3 regions of the Streptomyces sp. NPDC005262 genome follow, and region 2 is predicted to be linked to each of the others. Evidence: predicted binding sites of a transcription regulator. Region 2 holds the regulator's gene; each other region holds the start of a gene.

Region 1 (5,489 bases), on a different contig from region 2:
CGGCTCGGCCGGCGAGCCCGACGCGTACGACGACTACCTGGACAGCGAGCAGTACGACTGACCCGGACCGGGACGGGCGGGGCTCCCCGCTGTCGACCGACCCCGCCCGTCCCACCTGTCGTCCGTGGGCCTCCGGACGATCGGCCGGCCGCTCGGTCCGATCGGCGTCACCAAGGCGTTCGTGCACCGCGGTCGGGTGCTCGTCGGGGCGAGCGGGTCCGAGCCGTCGTTCTCCGTCGTCGTCGGCGCCCACCGCCGCCTACGCCCCTATCCTGGCCGCGTAGCAGGATCTGCACAGGGGGAGGGTGTCACATGGAGTGGTACTGGTGGGTGCTCATCATCTTCTGGACCGGCGGCTTCGGATGGGCGGTCGACAACGTCCGTACGGCGCTGCGCAACCGGCACACCCGCAAGCTGGAACTGCTGGAGGCGAGCAAGCAGGAACGCCTGGCCGTCGAGGCGGCGAACCGGCCGCCGGAGCCGGTCTGCGGCTGCACGCACCACCTTGCGAAGCACGACAAGCAGGGCAAGTGCCATGAGCGGATCGAGGTGCCGACGGCCTGGGACGAGAGCAAGAAGCCGGTCCGCTTCGAAGCCGGGCAGTGCAACTGTCAGCAGTACGTGGGCCCGCAGCCGCTCTCCCAGGTGTACGCGGAAGACCTGACCGACCTGGCCTAGGGCGACTCCGGCCGCACGGGGTGGCCGATCAGCATGGTCGGCGCTCCGGCGACCCGGGTCAGGAACACGGTCGCGGCGTTCGGGCCCTGGAGCTTCATCTTGCGGCGCAGCTCCTCCGGTTCGACGGCCGAGCCCCGCTTCTTGACGGTCAGGACGCCGACCTTCCGCTCCCGCAGCAGCGCCTTCAGCTTCTTCATGTTGAACGGCAGCCGGTCGGTGATCTCGTACGCGGAGGTGTACGGGGAGTTGTACGGCTCGTCGCTCGTGACGTACGCGATCGTCTCGTCGATCAGCCGGCCGCCCGAGCGCTCCACGATGTCGGCGACCAGATGCGCACGGATGACGGCACCGTCCGGCTCGTACAGATAGCGGCCGACCGGGCCGACGGGCGGAGCGGGCAGCGCGGCCGGAGCCGACAGGGTCGCGCCGGCCGGGAGCAGCGTGGCGCGGTACGAACCGGCCGTGAATCCCTCGCCGAACCAGAGCACCGCCTCCTTCACATCGCCGCCGTCCGAGATCCACTCGGCCTCCGCCCGGGCCGGGACCGCCTCGTGCGGGATGCCGGGGGCGATCTTCAGCGCGGCGACAGGGGCCTTCAGCGCGGCGCCGGTCGCCCAGGAGAGCGGCGGGGAGTACGCCTCCGGGTCGAAGATCCTGCCGCGTCCGCCGCGCCGGGCCGGGTCGACGAAGACGGCGTCGTACGCGGCGGTGTCGATCTCGGTGACATCGGCGCACCGCACCTTGATCAGGGCGTCCAGCCCGAGCGCGGCGGCGTTGGCGCGGGCCACCTCGGCGGTCAGCGGGTCACGGTCCACGGCGAGGACGGAGATGCCCGCGCGGGCGAGCGCGATGGCGTCACCACCGATCCCGCAGCAGAGGTCGGCGACGCTGCGGACGCCGGCTGCGGCGAACCGGCCGGCCCGGTACGTGGCGACCGACGTACGGGTCGCCTGCTCGACACCGTTCGGCGTGAAGAACATCCGGTACGCGTCCTCGGCACCGAACTTCGCCACCGCCCGCTGCCGCAGCCGTGCCTGCCCCAGCGCCGCCGAAACCAGCGCGGCCGGGTGGCTGCGGCGCAGCCGGGTCGCGGTGGCGAGCTCCTGGGCGGGGTCGTAGGACCGCAGCTCGGTCAGGAGCGCCGTGCCCTCCGGGGCGCGCAGTGCGGTGAAGGCGGCGAGCGGGTCGGTGAGCGGGTCGGCGGCACCGGACGGGGTGCTCGGGTCGCTCGGGTCGCGCGGGTCTGTCGGGCCGGTCGGGGCGAAGGCGTTCACCGGCCCATTGTGAGCCAGCCGGGGGACCGCCCGGGGTCCGGCGGCGGTGTCGGGCCGAGTGATCGATTGGCTGCTGCCAGTATCCGAGATCATGTGGTCTTACGACAAAAGGAAGAATTTGCCATGACGGGCCGGAGGCCGGGCTCGATCCGTCGCATGCGGGATGACCTGCGGTGGAGGCCGGGATGCGAGGTTCGCCCCGCGGTCATGAAGACCATTTCGGACCAGGGGTACGCCGTGACACGGCCGGGGGGCCATGTATGAGCCGGGCGCGGCGGCTGCTCGCCGGACTGCTGGCGGCCGGTGCTCTGCTGACCGCCACCGCCGGGTGTGCGCAGTCGGTCGACCCGATCGAACGACTGGGCCGGAAGGCCGCGCAGAAGGTGCAGGGCCCGCACCGCGCACCGGCGGCGGGGCCCGGGGGGATGTCGGAGTCGGTGCCGAAGGCGGGTGCGCGGGGTGATCACGGGGCACCCGGGTCGTGGGCCGGCACCGCCTGCGGGCGGCGGGACCAGCCGCAGGAGTCCGTGGACTCCCGGCCGTCGCCGCCGCCGAGGCAGCGGCACCGGTGGTCGGACCGGCCGGAATCGTACGACGCCGTGGACCCCGACGTCATGGACTCCGGCGACGGGTGCGAGCGGCGGTAGCCGCGTGCCCGCGGGCTTCGCGCGCCATTGAACGTCACCCCGCGGGCCTCGCCGAGGGTGCATGCTCCGGCCCCCGCACCGCGGGGCCTTGGCCTGGGCTGCCGCGCCACGACCGCACGTAATTGGCACTCCGCTTGACCGAGTGCTAATCGCGGTCATAGTCTCGGCTCTGGCACTCCCCAGTGGAGAGTGCCAGCAGTACTGCGCGACTGGCAGGTCCGGCACCCGCGACGACGGATCCACCTGGTCGCCACCCCAGACAGTTAACCCCGCAGTTAACCCCGAGATCTCCGAAGGGGGAGGCCGGATCGTGACGACCACCAGCTCCAAGGTTGCCATCAAGCCGCTTGAGGACCGCATTGTGGTCCAGCCGCTCGACGCCGAGCAGACCACGGCCTCTGGCCTGGTCATCCCGGACACCGCCAAGGAGAAGCCCCAGGAGGGCGTCGTCCTGGCCGTGGGCCCGGGTCGCTTCGAGAACGGCGAGCGTCTTCCGCTCGACGTCAACACCGGTGACATCGTGCTCTACAGCAAGTACGGCGGCACCGAGGTGAAGTACAACGGCGAGGAGTACCTCGTCCTCTCGGCCCGCGACGTGCTCGCGATCGTCGAGAAGTAATTCACCCACGTTTGCTTATGTTCTGCGCCCCTGGCCCCCTGCGAAATAACTAGCCGGCGGTCGGGGGCGCAGTTCGTTCGAGAGGACAGCTCAGCTCCCATGGCGAAGATTCTGAAGTTCGACGAGGACGCCCGTCGCGCCCTTGAGCGTGGCGTCAACAAGCTTGCCGACACGGTGAAGGTGACGATCGGCCCCAAGGGCCGCAACGTCGTCATCGACAAGAAGTTCGGCGCTCCCACCATCACCAACGACGGTGTCACCATCGCGCGCGAGGTCGAGCTCGACGACCCGTACGAGAACCTCGGTGCCCAGCTGGTGAAGGAGGTGGCGACCAAGACCAACGACGTAGCGGGTGACGGCACCACCACCGCCACCGTGCTCGCCCAGGCGCTCGTCCGCGAGGGCCTGCGCAACGTTGCCGCAGGTGCTTCCCCGGCCGCCCTGAAGAAGGGCATCGACGCCGCGGTCAAGGCCGTGTCCGAGGAGCTCCTCGCGACCGCCCGGCCGATCGACGACAAGTCCGACATCGCCGCCGTGGCCGCGCTCTCCGCGCAGGACTCGCAGGTCGGCGAGCTCATCGCGGACGCGATGGACAAGGTCGGCAAGGACGGTGTCATCACCGTCGAGGAGTCCAACACCTTCGGTCTGGACCTCGAGTTCACCGAGGGCATGGCCTTCGACAAGGGTTACCTGTCCCCGTACATGGTGACCGACCAGGAGCGTATGGAGGCCGTCCTCGACGACCCGTACATCCTGATCCACCAGGGCAAGATCGGCTCGATCCAGGAGCTGCTCCCGCTGCTGGAGAAGGTCATCCAGGCCGGTGGCTCCAAGCCGCTGCTGATCATCGCCGAGGACGTCGAGGGCGAGGCCCTGTCGACCCTGGTCGTCAACAAGATCCGTGGCACCTTCAACGCCGTCGCGGTGAAGGCCCCGGGCTTCGGTGACCGCCGCAAGGCCATGCTCGGTGACATCGCCACCCTCACCGGTGCGACCGTCATCGCCGAGGAGGTCGGCCTCAAGCTCGACCAGGCCGGTCTGGACGTGCTGGGCACGGCGCGCCGCGTGACCGTCTCCAAGGACGACACGACCATCGTGGACGGCGGCGGCGAGCCCGGCGACGTCAAGGGCCGTATCAACCAGATCAAGGCCGAGATCGACTCCACGGACTCCGACTGGGACCGCGAGAAGCTCCAGGAGCGCCTTGCGAAGCTGGCCGGCGGCGTGTGCGTGATCCGCGTCGGCGCCGCCACCGAGGTGGAGCTCAAGGAGAAGAAGCACCGTCTGGAGGACGCCATCTCCGCGACCCGCGCCGCGGTCGAGGAGGGCATCGTCTCCGGTGGTGGCTCCGCTCTGGTCCACGCCGTCAAGGTCCTCGAGGGCAACCTCGACAAGACCGGCGACGAGGCCACCGGTGTCGCGGTCGTGCGCCGCGCCGCCGTCGAGCCGCTGCGCTGGATCGCCGAGAACGCGGGCCTCGAGGGTTACGTCATCACCTCGAAGGTCGCCGAGCTCGACAAGGGCCAGGGCTTCAACGCCGCGACCGGCGAGTACGGCGACCTGGTGAAGGCCGGCGTCATCGACCCGGTCAAGGTCACCCGCTCCGCGCTGGAGAACGCCGCGTCCATCGCGTCGCTGCTGCTCACGACCGAGACCCTGGTCGTCGAGAAGCCGGCCGAGGAAGAGGCCGAGGCCGGTCACGGCGGTCACGGTCACTCGCACTGACGCGTGGCCGAACCGGCGTACAGCCGTAGAAGGCCCCCTGTTCCCGCCGCTCAGCGGCGGGAACAGGGGGCCTTCGGTCTTCCTCGGTGCCCGGTCGAGCGCGGTTCAGTCGAGCGCGCCGAGCTGGCGCATCAGGCCCATGACGTCTTCGTGCCACCAGCCCTCCTGGATCCTGCCGTCCCTGAACCGGAAGATCGTGGTGCCGGTCATGATGCACTGCCTGCCCGTCGGTGGGATGCCCATGAAGTCGCCCTTGTGGGTGCCGGTCCAGGTCCACAGCGTCACGACGTCGTCGCCCTCGCAGATCTGCCGGTCCAGGTCGAAGGAGAAGTCGAAGGCGGCCCGCCATCCGATGAGATCGTTCCGGAGGTTGCCGGATCCGATCACGGTGTCCTCTTCCTTGGCGATGTCGTGGTCGGCGTAGTCGACCGCGAACACCTCGTCGATGGCGTCCAGGTTGCCGCCGACGGCGATCTCGTGGAAGAACCGGCGGGACAGTGTCTGGTTCAACTGTTCGTCGCGGATCACGTCGAGATCGGTGAAGGT
Region 2 (5,489 bases):
GACTTCTACGACATCTTCGCGTGTCCCGGCGACCGCTGGTGCTTCATCCTCGGCGATGTGCAGGGCAGCGGTCCCGAGGCCGCCGTCGTCACCGGCCTCGCCCGGCCCTGGCTGCGGTTGCTGGCCCGGGAGGGCTTCCGCGTCGGCGAGGTGCTCGACCGGCTCAACCGGCTGCTCCTCGACGACGCGATGGAGACCGCCGAGGCCGCCGCCCTCATGGTCGCCGCGGCGGGCGGGCAGCACCTGACGGAGGGCGGCCAGCATCTGCGGGAGGACGGCCAGCAGCTGCCGGACGGCGGGCAGCCCCGGTTCCTCTCCCTGCTCTACGGCGAGATGGTGCCGCTGCCCGGCGGCGGCGTGCGTTGCACGCTGGCCAGTGCGGGCCATCCGCTGCCGCTGCTGCTGCGCCCGGACGGTACGGTGCGGCCCGCCGCCGAGCCGCAGGTGCTGCTCGGGGTCGTCGAGGACGTCGCGTACGAGAGCCAGAGCTTCGACCTGGCGCCGGGCGACAGCCTGCTGTGCGTCACGGACGGCGTGACGGAGCGGCGCTCCGGGCCGCTGATGTTCGACGACGGGGACGGTCTGGCCCAGGCGCTGGCCGGCTGCGCCGGGCTGAGCGCGGAAGGCATCGCGGACCGGATCAAACGGGCCGTCCACGAGTTCGCAGAGCGGCCGCCGGACGACGATCTGGCGCTGGTCGTGCTGCAGGCCCAGTGAACGTGGGCCGGGAACGTCCGGCGGCGAGTGACAATGGACGGTATGCCTTCCGTACTCCCCGATGGTGAACCCGTGCCCGACGACGGGGCCCTGCCCCGCCATGCCCTGGAAGGCGCCGTCGACCGCCCGCTCGGCTTCTACCTGCATGTGCCGTACTGCGCGACCCGCTGCGGCTACTGCGACTTCAACACGTACACCGCGACCGAGCTGCGCGGCTCCGGCGGTGCGCTGGCCTCCCGGGACAACTACGCCGCCCACCTGATCGGCGAGGTCCGGCAGGCCCGCAAGGTGCTCGGCGACGACCCGCGGCCGGTCCGTACGGTGTTCGTCGGCGGCGGCACGCCCACGTTGCTGGCCGCCGGGGATCTCGTACGGATGCTGGCGGCGATCCGGGACGAGTTCGGGCTCGCCGACGACGCGGAGATCACGACCGAGGCCAATCCGGAGTCCGTCGATCCGGCCTATCTGGCGGAGCTGCGGGAAGGCGGCTTCAACCGGATCTCGTTCGGGATGCAGAGTGCTCGGCAGCACGTGCTGAAGATCCTCGACCGTACGCATACGCCGGGGCGGCCCGAGGCATGCGTCGCGGAGGCGAGGGCTGCGGGCTTCGAGCACGTCAACCTCGACCTGATCTACGGCACCCCCGGAGAGTCCGACGACGACTGGCGGGCCTCGCTGGACGCGGCGATCGGGGCGGGGCCGGACCACGTGTCCGCCTACGCGCTGATCGTCGAGGAGGGGACGCAGCTGGCGCGGCGGATCCGGCGCGGCGAGGTTCCGATGACGGACGACGACGTCCACGCCGACCGTTACCTGATGGCCGACGAGGCGATGGCCGCGGCGGGCTTCTCCTGGTACGAGGTGTCGAACTGGGCCCGGACGGCGGCGGGGCGGTGCCTGCACAACGAGCTGTACTGGCGGGGCGCCGACTGGTGGGGGGCCGGGCCGGGCGCGCACAGCCATGTGGGCGGGGTGCGGTGGTGGAACGTCAAGCATCCCGGTGCGTACGCGCAGGCCCTGGCGGAAGGGCGGTCGCCCGGGGCCGGGCGGGAGATCCTGTCGGCCGAGGACCGTCGTGTCGAACGGATCCTGCTGGAGCTGCGGCTGGTCGACGGCTGTCCGCTGTCGCTGCTGGCGCCCGCCGGACTGGCTGCGGCGGGACGGGCGGTGGCGGACGGGTTGCTGGAGGAGGCGCCCTATGCGGAGGGGCGGGCGGTGCTGACCCTGCGAGGTCGGCTGCTCGCGGACGCGGTGGTCAGGGACCTGGTCGACTGATCGGGACGGCCAGGGCCGCTCGTTCGGATCCTGCTGGGCGCGCGGGGTACGGAACGCACATCTGCCGCGTTGTCGTCGGTCCTCCCCGAGTTCTCGGCTTCGCTCGAGCAGGGGAGACCCCGACCGAAACCGGGCGCGCCACCTCCGGACCCCCGCCCGCGAACCCCGGACGGACTGAAGGCGCCCGGTCACGGCAGGCACACCGGCCCGTCTATCCCGTCGGCGCCGTCACGAAGTCGATCAGCTCCTCCACCCGGCCCAGCAGCGCCGGCTCCAGGTCCCGGTACGAGCGGACCCTGGAGAGGATGCGCTGCCACGCCGCACCCGTGTTCTCAGGCCAGCCCAGCGACCGGCACACGCCCGTCTTCCAGTCCTGGCCGCGCGGGACCACCGGCCAGCTCGCGATGCCGACCGACGACGGCTTCACCGCCTCCCAGACGTCGATGTAGGGGTGGCCCACCACCAGCACGTTCGCGTCCGTGACCCCGCTCGCGATCCTCGACTCCTTGGAGCCGGGGACCAGGTGGTCGACCAGGACGCCCAGTCGCGCGTCCGGGCCGGGGGAGAAGTCGCGGACGATGGCCGGGAGGTCGTCGATGCCCTCCAGGTACTCGACGACCACGCCCTCGATGCGCAGGTCGTCACCCCAGACCCGTTCGACCAGCTCCGCGTCGTGCCGGCCCTCGACATAGATCCGGCCCGCCCGTGCCACGCGTGCCCGCGCCCCGGGGACCGCGAGCGAGCCGGAGGCCGTGCGGGCGGGGCGTACGGGACCGGGCGCCGACGGGCGTACGAGGGTGACGACCCGGCCCTCCAGCAGGAAGCCGCGAGGCTCCATCGGGAACACCCGGTGCTTGCCGAAACGGTCCTCCAGGGTCACTGTCGGGCCCTGAGCCGTCTTCTCGCAGCGGATCACGGCGCCGCAGAAGCCGCTGGAGACCTCCTCCACGACCAGATCGGGCTCGGCGGGGACCTCGGGGACGGGGGCGGACTTCTTCCACGGTGGGGTCAGATCCGGGTGGTAGCTGCGCATCGGACGACGATAGGACGGGAACGGGTCACGACACGCCGAATGCGGTGGACAGTTGGTCACGTTGCGCACGTACGAACGAGGCGTCCACGAGCGCACCGTGCCCCGGGACGTAAACCGCGTCCTCGCCGCCCAGCGCCAGCAGCCGGTCCAGTGCGGCCGGCCAGCGCGACGGGATCGCGTCCGGGCCCGCCTGCGGTTCGCCGGACTCCTCGACCAGGTCGCCGCAGAGCACGACGGCGGGGGAGCCGGGCACCAGGACCGCGAGATCGTGGCCGGTGTGGCCGGGGCCCACGTTCGCCAGCAGCACCTGGCGGCCGCCGCCCAGGTCGAGGGTCCACTCGTCGTGCACCTGATGGTGCGGTGCCACCAGCACATCGGCCGACTGTGCCGCATCCTCCTCGGGCACCCCGTGGCGCACGGCGTCGGCACGCAGCTCGTCCGCTCCGCGGGCCAGGAGATCCGTCACTCCGACCGCCCCGTACACCTCGGCCCCGGCGAAGGCCGCGGTGCCGAGCACATGGTCGAAGTGGGGGTGGCTGAGTGCGATATGCGTCACCCTCCGGCCGATCAGAGCCTCCACCTGGGCCCGGACCTCCGTGCCTTCGCGCAGCGTCGATCCGGTGTCGAAGAGCAGCACCCCGTCCGCTCCGACCACCAGTGCGACCGTCGCGTCCCACCCGGGAAGCCGCCGTCGGCCCACACCGTTGCCGAGTCGCTCCCAGCCGAACTCTTCCCAAGAGGCGTCCATGCGGCGACGCTATCGGCAACGACCTGCGCAGTCTCGGGGTAGCGTGGCCGGTCGCCCTTGCTAGGCCCCTACCCGGCCGCCGTACACTGGCGGGGGATTACTGGCACTCGTACGCATCGAGTGCCAGGGCCTTCGAGGAACGACGAAAACGACCGGGATCCACCGAGTGACACAGCTGGAGGTGTGCGCCATGCTCAGCGAACGCAGACTCGAAGTGCTGCGCGCCATCGTCCAGGACTATGTCGGCACCGAGGAGCCCGTCGGTTCCAAGGCGCTCACCGAGCGGCACAAGCTGGGGGTCTCCCCGGCCACGGTCCGCAACGACATGGCAGTGCTGGAGGACGAGGGCTTCATCGCCCAGCCCCACACCAGCGCGGGGCGTATCCCGACGGACAAGGGCTACCGGCTCTTCGTCGACAAGCTCGCGGGGGTCAAGCCCCTGTCGTCGCCGGAGCGCAGGGCCATTCAGAACTTCCTCGACGGCGCGGTCGACCTCGACGACGTCGTGGGCCGCACCGTACGGCTGCTCGCGCAGCTGACCCGGCAGGTCGCCGTCGTGCAGTACCCCTCGCTGACCCGGTCGACGGTGCGGCATGTGGAGCTGCTGTCGCTGGCGCCCGCCCGGCTGATGCTCGTGCTGATCACGGACACCGGCCGGGTCGAGCAGCGCATGATCGACTGCCCCGCGCCGTTCGGTGAGACTTCTCTCGCCGACCTGCGGGCCCGGCTCAACAGCCGGGTCGTCGGACGCCGTTTCTCGGATGTCCCGCAGCTGGTGCAGGATCTGCCGGAATCCTTCGAGAGCGAGGACCGGGGAACCGTGTCCACCGTGCTCTCGATCCTGCTCGAAACCCTCGTCGAGGAGACGGAGGAGCGGCTGATGATCGGCGGCACCTCCAACCTCACCCGCTTCGGGCACGACTTCCCCCTGATGATCCGGCCGGTGCTGGAGGCGTTGGAGGAGCAGGTCGTGCTGCTGAAGCTGCTCGGCGAGGCCAAGGACTCGGGCATGACCGTACGTATCGGGCACGAGAACGCCCACGAGGGGCTCAACTCCACGTCCGTCGTCGCGGTCGGCTACGGTTCGGGCGACGAGGCAGTCGCCAAACTCGGCGTGGTCGGACCGACCCGCATGGACTACCCCGGAACGATGGGAGCGGTACGCGCAGTGGCACGTTACGTCGGACAGATCCTGGCGGAGTCGTAAGTGGCCACGGACTACTACGCCGTACTCGGCGTGCGCCGCGACGCATCTCAGGACGAGATCAAGAAGGCCTTCCGGCGGCTCGCACGCGAGCTGCATCCGGATGTCAACCCCGATCCGAAGACCCAGGAGCGGTTCAAGGAGATCAACGCCGCCTACGAGGTGTTGTCGGACCCGCAGAAGAAGCAGGTCTACGACCTCGGCGGCGACCCGCTGTCCGCCTCCGGCGGCGGTGGCGCGGGCGGATTCGGACAGGGTGGCTTCGGCAACTTCTCCGACATCATGGACGCGTTCTTCGGTACGGCGTCGCAGCGCGGACCCCGTTCGCGCACCCGGCGCGGCCAGGACGCGATGATCCGGCTGGAGATCGATCTCGCTGAGGCCGCGTTCGGCACCACCAAGGACATCCAGGTCGACACGGCCGTCGTCTGTACGACCTGCAGCGGGGAGGGCGCCGCACCCGGCACCTCCGCCCAGACCTGTGACATGTGCCGCGGTCGCGGTGAGGTCTC
Region 3 (5,489 bases), on a different contig from region 2:
CGCCACCCTCGAGACCACCGTTGACGGCGATCTGCTTGAGCGGGGCCTCCAGCGCCAGCTTGACGGCGTTGGCGCCGGTCGCCTCGTCACCCGAGAGCTCCAGCTTCTCGAAGACGGCGGAGGCCTGCAGCAGCGCCACGCCACCACCGGCGACGATGCCCTCCTCGACGGCCGCCTTCGCGTTGCGAACGGCGTCCTCGATGCGGTGCTTGCGCTCCTTGAGCTCGACCTCGGTGGCGGCACCGGCCTTGATGACGGCCACGCCGCCGGCCAGCTTCGCCAGACGCTCCTGGAGCTTCTCGCGGTCGTAGTCCGAGTCGGAGTTCTCGATCTCGGCACGGATCTGGTTGACGCGACCCTGAACCTGGTCGCTGTCACCGGCACCGTCGACGATCGTGGTCTCGTCCTTGGTGATGACGACCTTGCGGGCGCGGCCCAGCAGGTCCAGGCCGGCGTTCTCGAGCTTGAGACCGACCTCCTCGGAGATGACCGTGCCACCGGTGAGGATGGCGATGTCGCCGAGCATGGCCTTGCGGCGGTCACCGAAGCCCGGGGCCTTGACGGCGACGGACTTGAAGGTGCCACGGATCTTGTTGACGACCAGGGTCGACAGGGCCTCGCCCTCGACGTCCTCGGCGATGATCAGCAGTGGCTTGCCGGACTGCATGACCTTCTCCAGCAGCGGAAGGAGGTCCTTCACGTTGCTGACCTTGGAGTTGACGATCAGGATGTACGGGTCGTCCAGGGACGCCTCCATGCGCTCCATGTCGGTGGCGAAGTACGCCGAGATGTAGCCCTTGTCGAAGCGCATACCCTCGGTGAGCTCCAGCTCCAGACCGAAGGTCTGGGACTCCTCGACGGTGATGACGCCTTCCTTGCCGACCTTGTCCATCGCCTCGGCGATGAGCTCGCCGATCTGGGTGTCGGCGGCGGAGATGGAGGCCGTCGAAGCGATCTGCTCCTTGGTCTCCACGTCCTTGGCCTGCTCCAGCAGAGCGGCGGAGACGGCCTCGACGGCCTTCTCGATGCCCCGCTTGAGGGCCATCGGGTTTGCACCCGCGGCTACGTTGCGAAGGCCCTCACGGACGAGCGCCTGGGCGAGAACGGTGGCGGTGGTCGTACCGTCGCCGGCGACGTCGTCCGTCTTCTTGGCGACTTCCTTGACCAGCTCGGCGCCGATCTTCTCGTACGGGTCCTCGAGCTCGATCTCCTTGGCGATGGAAACACCATCGTTGGTGATCGTGGGCGCGCCCCACTTCTTCTCGAGGACGACGTTGCGGCCCTTGGGGCCAAGGGTGACCTTGACGGCGTCGGCGAGCTGGTTCATCCCGCGCTCGAGACCGCGCCGTGCCTCCTCGTCGAACGCGATGATCTTGGCCATGTGAAGTGGTCCTCCCGGACAGGGGTGGATTTCTCCGGACCGAGTGGCGCCCGCGACGGACGGCCTGCCTGCCGGGTGGTTCCTTGCCCCACCAGCCTGCGGGCCTCACCGGCCCGGTCCAAGTTCTGTCACTCTCACCTGGAGAGTGCTAACGCCAATGATTAGCACTCGACCCCCACGAGTGCAAGCGCCCCCGGCGGTTGCGGACAAGGCGCGAACCGGGCGACGGCGCGTGGGATGTCGTGGGGATGCCACGCGGGTGACGGCGGCACGACGCGTGAAGGGCCCGTCCCCTGGGGGTACGGACCCTTCATGCGTGAGTGGTGTCGTTGGCCGACCGCGCCGAGCTCAGCCGACGGCGAGCTTGACCATGTCCGCCTGCGGCCCCTTCTGGCCCTGCGAGATCTCGAATTCAACTCGCTGACCCTCTTCGAGGGTGCGGTACCCGTCCATCTGGATCGCGCTGTAGTGGACGAAAACATCCGCACCACCGTCGACCGCGATGAAGCCGTACCCCTTCTCCGCGTTGAACCACTTGACGGTGCCCTGAGCCATGCCTAACTCCCCTATTACTGGCCCTTGCACAGGACCGCACTTCGCGGGCCCGGGTCAGAACTCACCCCCCGACAGGAGAGGGTGCGTGCGCCGGAACGCGTCGACCGCGGCCGAATGTATCTGCCCAACTGCCCTCTGCAACAGGTCAATCGGACGAGAATTCTGGGCAGCACCGAACACCCGAATATGCGGAATTTATGCGATTCCAGGGCAACTCGGGCCGGGCAAAGGCCACTTATGACGCAAGGAGTTGGAATACTTTGGCTGCATCTTGTCGCGGGCGGGCGCATTCTCATATGCGGTCGGCACGGGCAGCGGAGGGGACTTCCCAACTGTACCGCGCTTAACCATGCAGAATTGCCCCCTCCGCTTACCTCGCAGAGGGGGCAATTCCGGTGACGCTGTGAAGTCGGCGGCGGGGCTACGGAGAGTCCGTGCCGGGGCGACGGAGGGTCAGCAGCCGCCCGCGACGGCCGGGATGATCGAGATGCCGGCGCCGTCCGGGGTGGCCGCCTCCAGGCCGCCCTCGAAGCGCACGTCGTCGTCGTTGACGTACACGTTCACGAACCGGCGCAGCTTGCCCTGGTCGTCCAGGACGCGCGCGGCGATGCCCGGGTGGTTCTGCTCCAGCGACTCGATCACCTGGGAGAGGGTCGCGCCCTCGGCCGGGACCTCGGCCTGACCGCCCGTGTAGGTGCGCAGGATGGTGGGGATACGGACCTTGACGCTCATGTGGGTGCCTTCCTTGCGTCTCGGGTGGACGTCACGGGTGGACGTCCGGGTGGTCGGGTCAGCTGCGGGCCAGGCCTGCGGCGCGGAACGCGTCGAGGCTGGGCCGGATGGTCGCCGTCGGACCGGTGGTCGGGGCGACCGCGTCCAGCGTCTTCAGACCGTCACCGGTGTTGAGGACGACGGTGGTGAGCGTCGGGTCCAGCAGGCCGGCCTCGATCAGCTTCTTCGTCACGCCGACCGTCACCCCGCCGGCCGTCTCCGCGAAGATGCCCTCGGTGCGCGCCAGCAGCTTGATCGCGTCGACGACCTGCTCGTCGTCCACGTCCTCGACGGCGCCGCCGGTCCGGCGGGCGATGTCCAGGACGTAGGGGCCGTCGGCCGGGTTGCCGATCGCCAGCGACTTGGCGATCGTGTTCGGCTTCTGGGGGCGTACGACGTCGTGGCCGGCCTTGAAGGCGGTGGAGACCGGGGAGCAGCCCTCGGCCTGGGCGCCGAAGATCTTGTACGGCTTGTCCTCGACGAGACCGAGCTTGATCAGCTCCTGCAGACCCTTGTCGATCTTCGTGAGCTGCGAGCCGGACGCGATCGGGATGACGAGCTGGTCGGGCAGGCGCCAGCCGAGCTGCTCGCAGATCTCGTACGCGAGCGTCTTGGAGCCCTCGCCGTAGTACGGGCGCAGGTTGACGTTGACGAAGCCCCAGCCCTCGCCGAGCGGGTCGCCGATGAGCTCCGAGCAGAAGCGGTTGACGTCGTCGTAGTTGCCCTCGATGCCGACCAGTTCACCGCCGTACACCGCGGCCATCACGACCTTGCCCTGCTCCAGGTCGTGCGGGATGAACACGCAGGACCGCAGGCCGGCCCGGGCGGCGGCCGCCCCCACGGCGCCGGCGAGGTTGCCGGTGGAGGAGCAGGAGAGAGTGGTGAAACCGAAGGCGCGGGCGGCCTCGACGGCGATCGCGACGACGCGGTCCTTGAAGGAGTGCGTCGGGTTGCCGGAGTCGTCCTTGACGTACAGGCCGCCGGTGACACCCAGTTCGCGGGCGAGGTTGTCGGCCTTGACCAGCTTGGTGAAGCCGGGGTTGATGTTGGGCTTGTCCGCGACATCGGCGGGGACCGGCAGTAGCGGCGCGTAACGCCAGATGTTGTTCGGCCCGGCCTCGATGCGCTTCTTCAGCTCGTCCGGTGAGCCGCTCGGCAGGTCGTACGCCACTTCGAGCGGCCCGAAACAGGTCGCGCAGGCGAAAATGGGACCGAGCTCGAAACGCTCTCCGCACTCGCGGCAGGAAAGTGCCGCGGCGGGACCGAGGTCGACAGCGTCGGCGGAAGAGTTGGTGCTCACTGCAACGGTCTGCGTAGCCATGATGGCGAGGCCCTTTCTCCTCATCTTCCTCGCGACGCATTTCGCCACGAGACGGAATTGGCACCTTCCCCACCTGACCTCGCGGTCGGCAGGAGGGTTGCCGGGACTTCAACGGGCCGTTCCCTCAGTCCCTCTGGATGAGCGCTGTGGCACTGGATCATCGATCCAGGCATTTATCGGCGGAGGGCCCCGGCATGCGAGGGCCATCCGCGTTGTTCAAGACTGTAACCGAAGCATCGGACGGTTGAGATGGCCGTCCGAACCGCGAGATGGATCACATACAGGGAGTATCGACCGTGCTGGAAGAGGTCGAACGCTGGCTGGCCAGGCGTTCCTGGTCGGCCGCCGACCGCCCGCTGGACCGGCTCGTCGCCGCCAGGGCCGGGGATCCGCGGCGCGGAAGTGTGAGCGTCGTGCTGCCCGCCCTCAACGAGGAGGCGACGGTCGGCACGATCGTCGAGACGATCCGGGTCGAGCTGATGGAGAAGGTCCAGCTGGTCGACGAGCTGCTGGTGATCGACTCCGGGTCGACGGACGCCACCTCCGAAGTCGCCCGGACGGCGGGCGCCCGTGTGGTGCACCGTGACGACATACTCCCGCGGATACCCGCCCTGCCCGGCAAGGGCGAGGTCCTCTGGCGATCACTCCTGGTCACCGACGGTGACATCGTCTGCTTCATAGACGCCGACCTGAAGGACTTCTCCGCGGACTTCGTCTCCGGCATCATCGGGCCGCTGCTCACCGATCCCGAGGTGCAGTTCGTGAAGGCGATGTACGACCGGCCGCTCGGGGACACGGCAGGCCAAGGCGGTCGCGTCACGGAACTGGTGGCCCGCCCGCTGCTCAACCTGCACTGGCCTCAGCTGGCCGGCTTCGTCCAGCCGCTGGGCGGCGAGTACGCGGTGCGGCGCTCCCTGCTGGAGCGGCTGCCGTTCCCGGTCGGTTACGGAGTGGAACTGGGCCTGCTCGTGGATGCGCTGCACACCGTGGGGCTGGACGCGCTGGCGCAGGTCGACGTGGGGGTCAGGAAGCACCGCCATCAGGACGGGCAGGCGCTGGGCCGGATGGCGGCGGCCATCTACCGGACGGCGCAACTGCGCCTCTCCCGCGGCCACTTGGTACGGCCATCCCTCACCCAGTTCGAGCGGGGCGAGACCGGCTTCGTACCGCGCACGCACGCCGTGGACACGGAGGAGCGGCCGCCGATGCAGGAGATCAGGGAGTACGTTTCGCGCCGCGCCGCCTGAGGTGGCCTGACTTCGCACGTTTGGGCGGTTCGCGATCGGGCTAGATTCCGCAACATGGTCTCCGAGCACGTGATCACGTCTGCTGCCCAGGTACTCGTCGCGTCCAACCGCGGCCCGGTCTCGTACGCACTGAGCGAGACCGGTTCGATCAGCGCCAGACGGGGCGGCGGCGGACTCGTCTCCGGGCTGAGCGCCGTCGAGGACAAGCTGTGGG

What was found. Region 2 encodes HrcA, which represses chaperone genes, less so after heat shock. Its sites were predicted from a motif close to TTNGCACTCNGNNNNNCNGAGTGCNAA; they were not measured.
Region 1: a site for HrcA is predicted at 2,722-2,748, ahead of groES (co-chaperone GroES). Genes of this name have one in related genera too.
Region 3: a site for HrcA is predicted at 1,543-1,569, ahead of groL (chaperonin GroEL). Genes of this name have one in related genera too.

What each region holds. Positions count from the first base shown of each region.
Region 1 covers NZ_JBIAKK010000001.1:842,683-848,171, reverse strand. Annotated here, with positions in the region: gene ACFYP5_RS03705 (hypothetical protein) at 1-61, shown strand, start outside; gene ACFYP5_RS03700 (hypothetical protein) at 313-678, shown strand; gene ACFYP5_RS03695 (methyltransferase domain-containing protein) at 675-2,045, opposite strand; gene ACFYP5_RS03690 (hypothetical protein) at 2,213-2,599, shown strand; gene groES (co-chaperone GroES) at 2,910-3,218, shown strand; gene groL (chaperonin GroEL) at 3,318-4,943, shown strand; gene ACFYP5_RS03675 (ester cyclase) at 5,049-5,489, opposite strand, start outside.
Region 2 covers NZ_JBIAKK010000002.1:841,194-846,682, reverse strand. Annotated here, with positions in the region: gene ACFYP5_RS09050 (SpoIIE family protein phosphatase) at 1-717, shown strand, start outside; gene hemW (radical SAM family heme chaperone HemW) at 751-1,992, shown strand; gene ACFYP5_RS09040 (DUF3097 domain-containing protein) at 2,204-3,025, opposite strand; gene ACFYP5_RS09035 (MBL fold metallo-hydrolase) at 3,051-3,773, opposite strand; gene hrcA (heat-inducible transcriptional repressor HrcA) at 3,964-4,980, shown strand; gene dnaJ (molecular chaperone DnaJ) at 4,981-5,489, shown strand, end outside.
Region 3 covers NZ_JBIAKK010000027.1:22,857-28,345, forward strand. Annotated here, with positions in the region: gene groL (chaperonin GroEL) at 1-1,381, opposite strand, end outside; gene ACFYP5_RS37215 (cold-shock protein) at 1,730-1,936, opposite strand; gene ACFYP5_RS37220 (MoaD/ThiS family protein) at 2,390-2,668, opposite strand; gene thrC (threonine synthase) at 2,727-4,028, opposite strand; SAM riboswitch class I at 4,046-4,172, opposite strand; gene ACFYP5_RS37230 (glucosyl-3-phosphoglycerate synthase) at 4,325-5,275, shown strand; gene ACFYP5_RS37235 (trehalose-6-phosphate synthase) at 5,330-5,489, shown strand, end outside.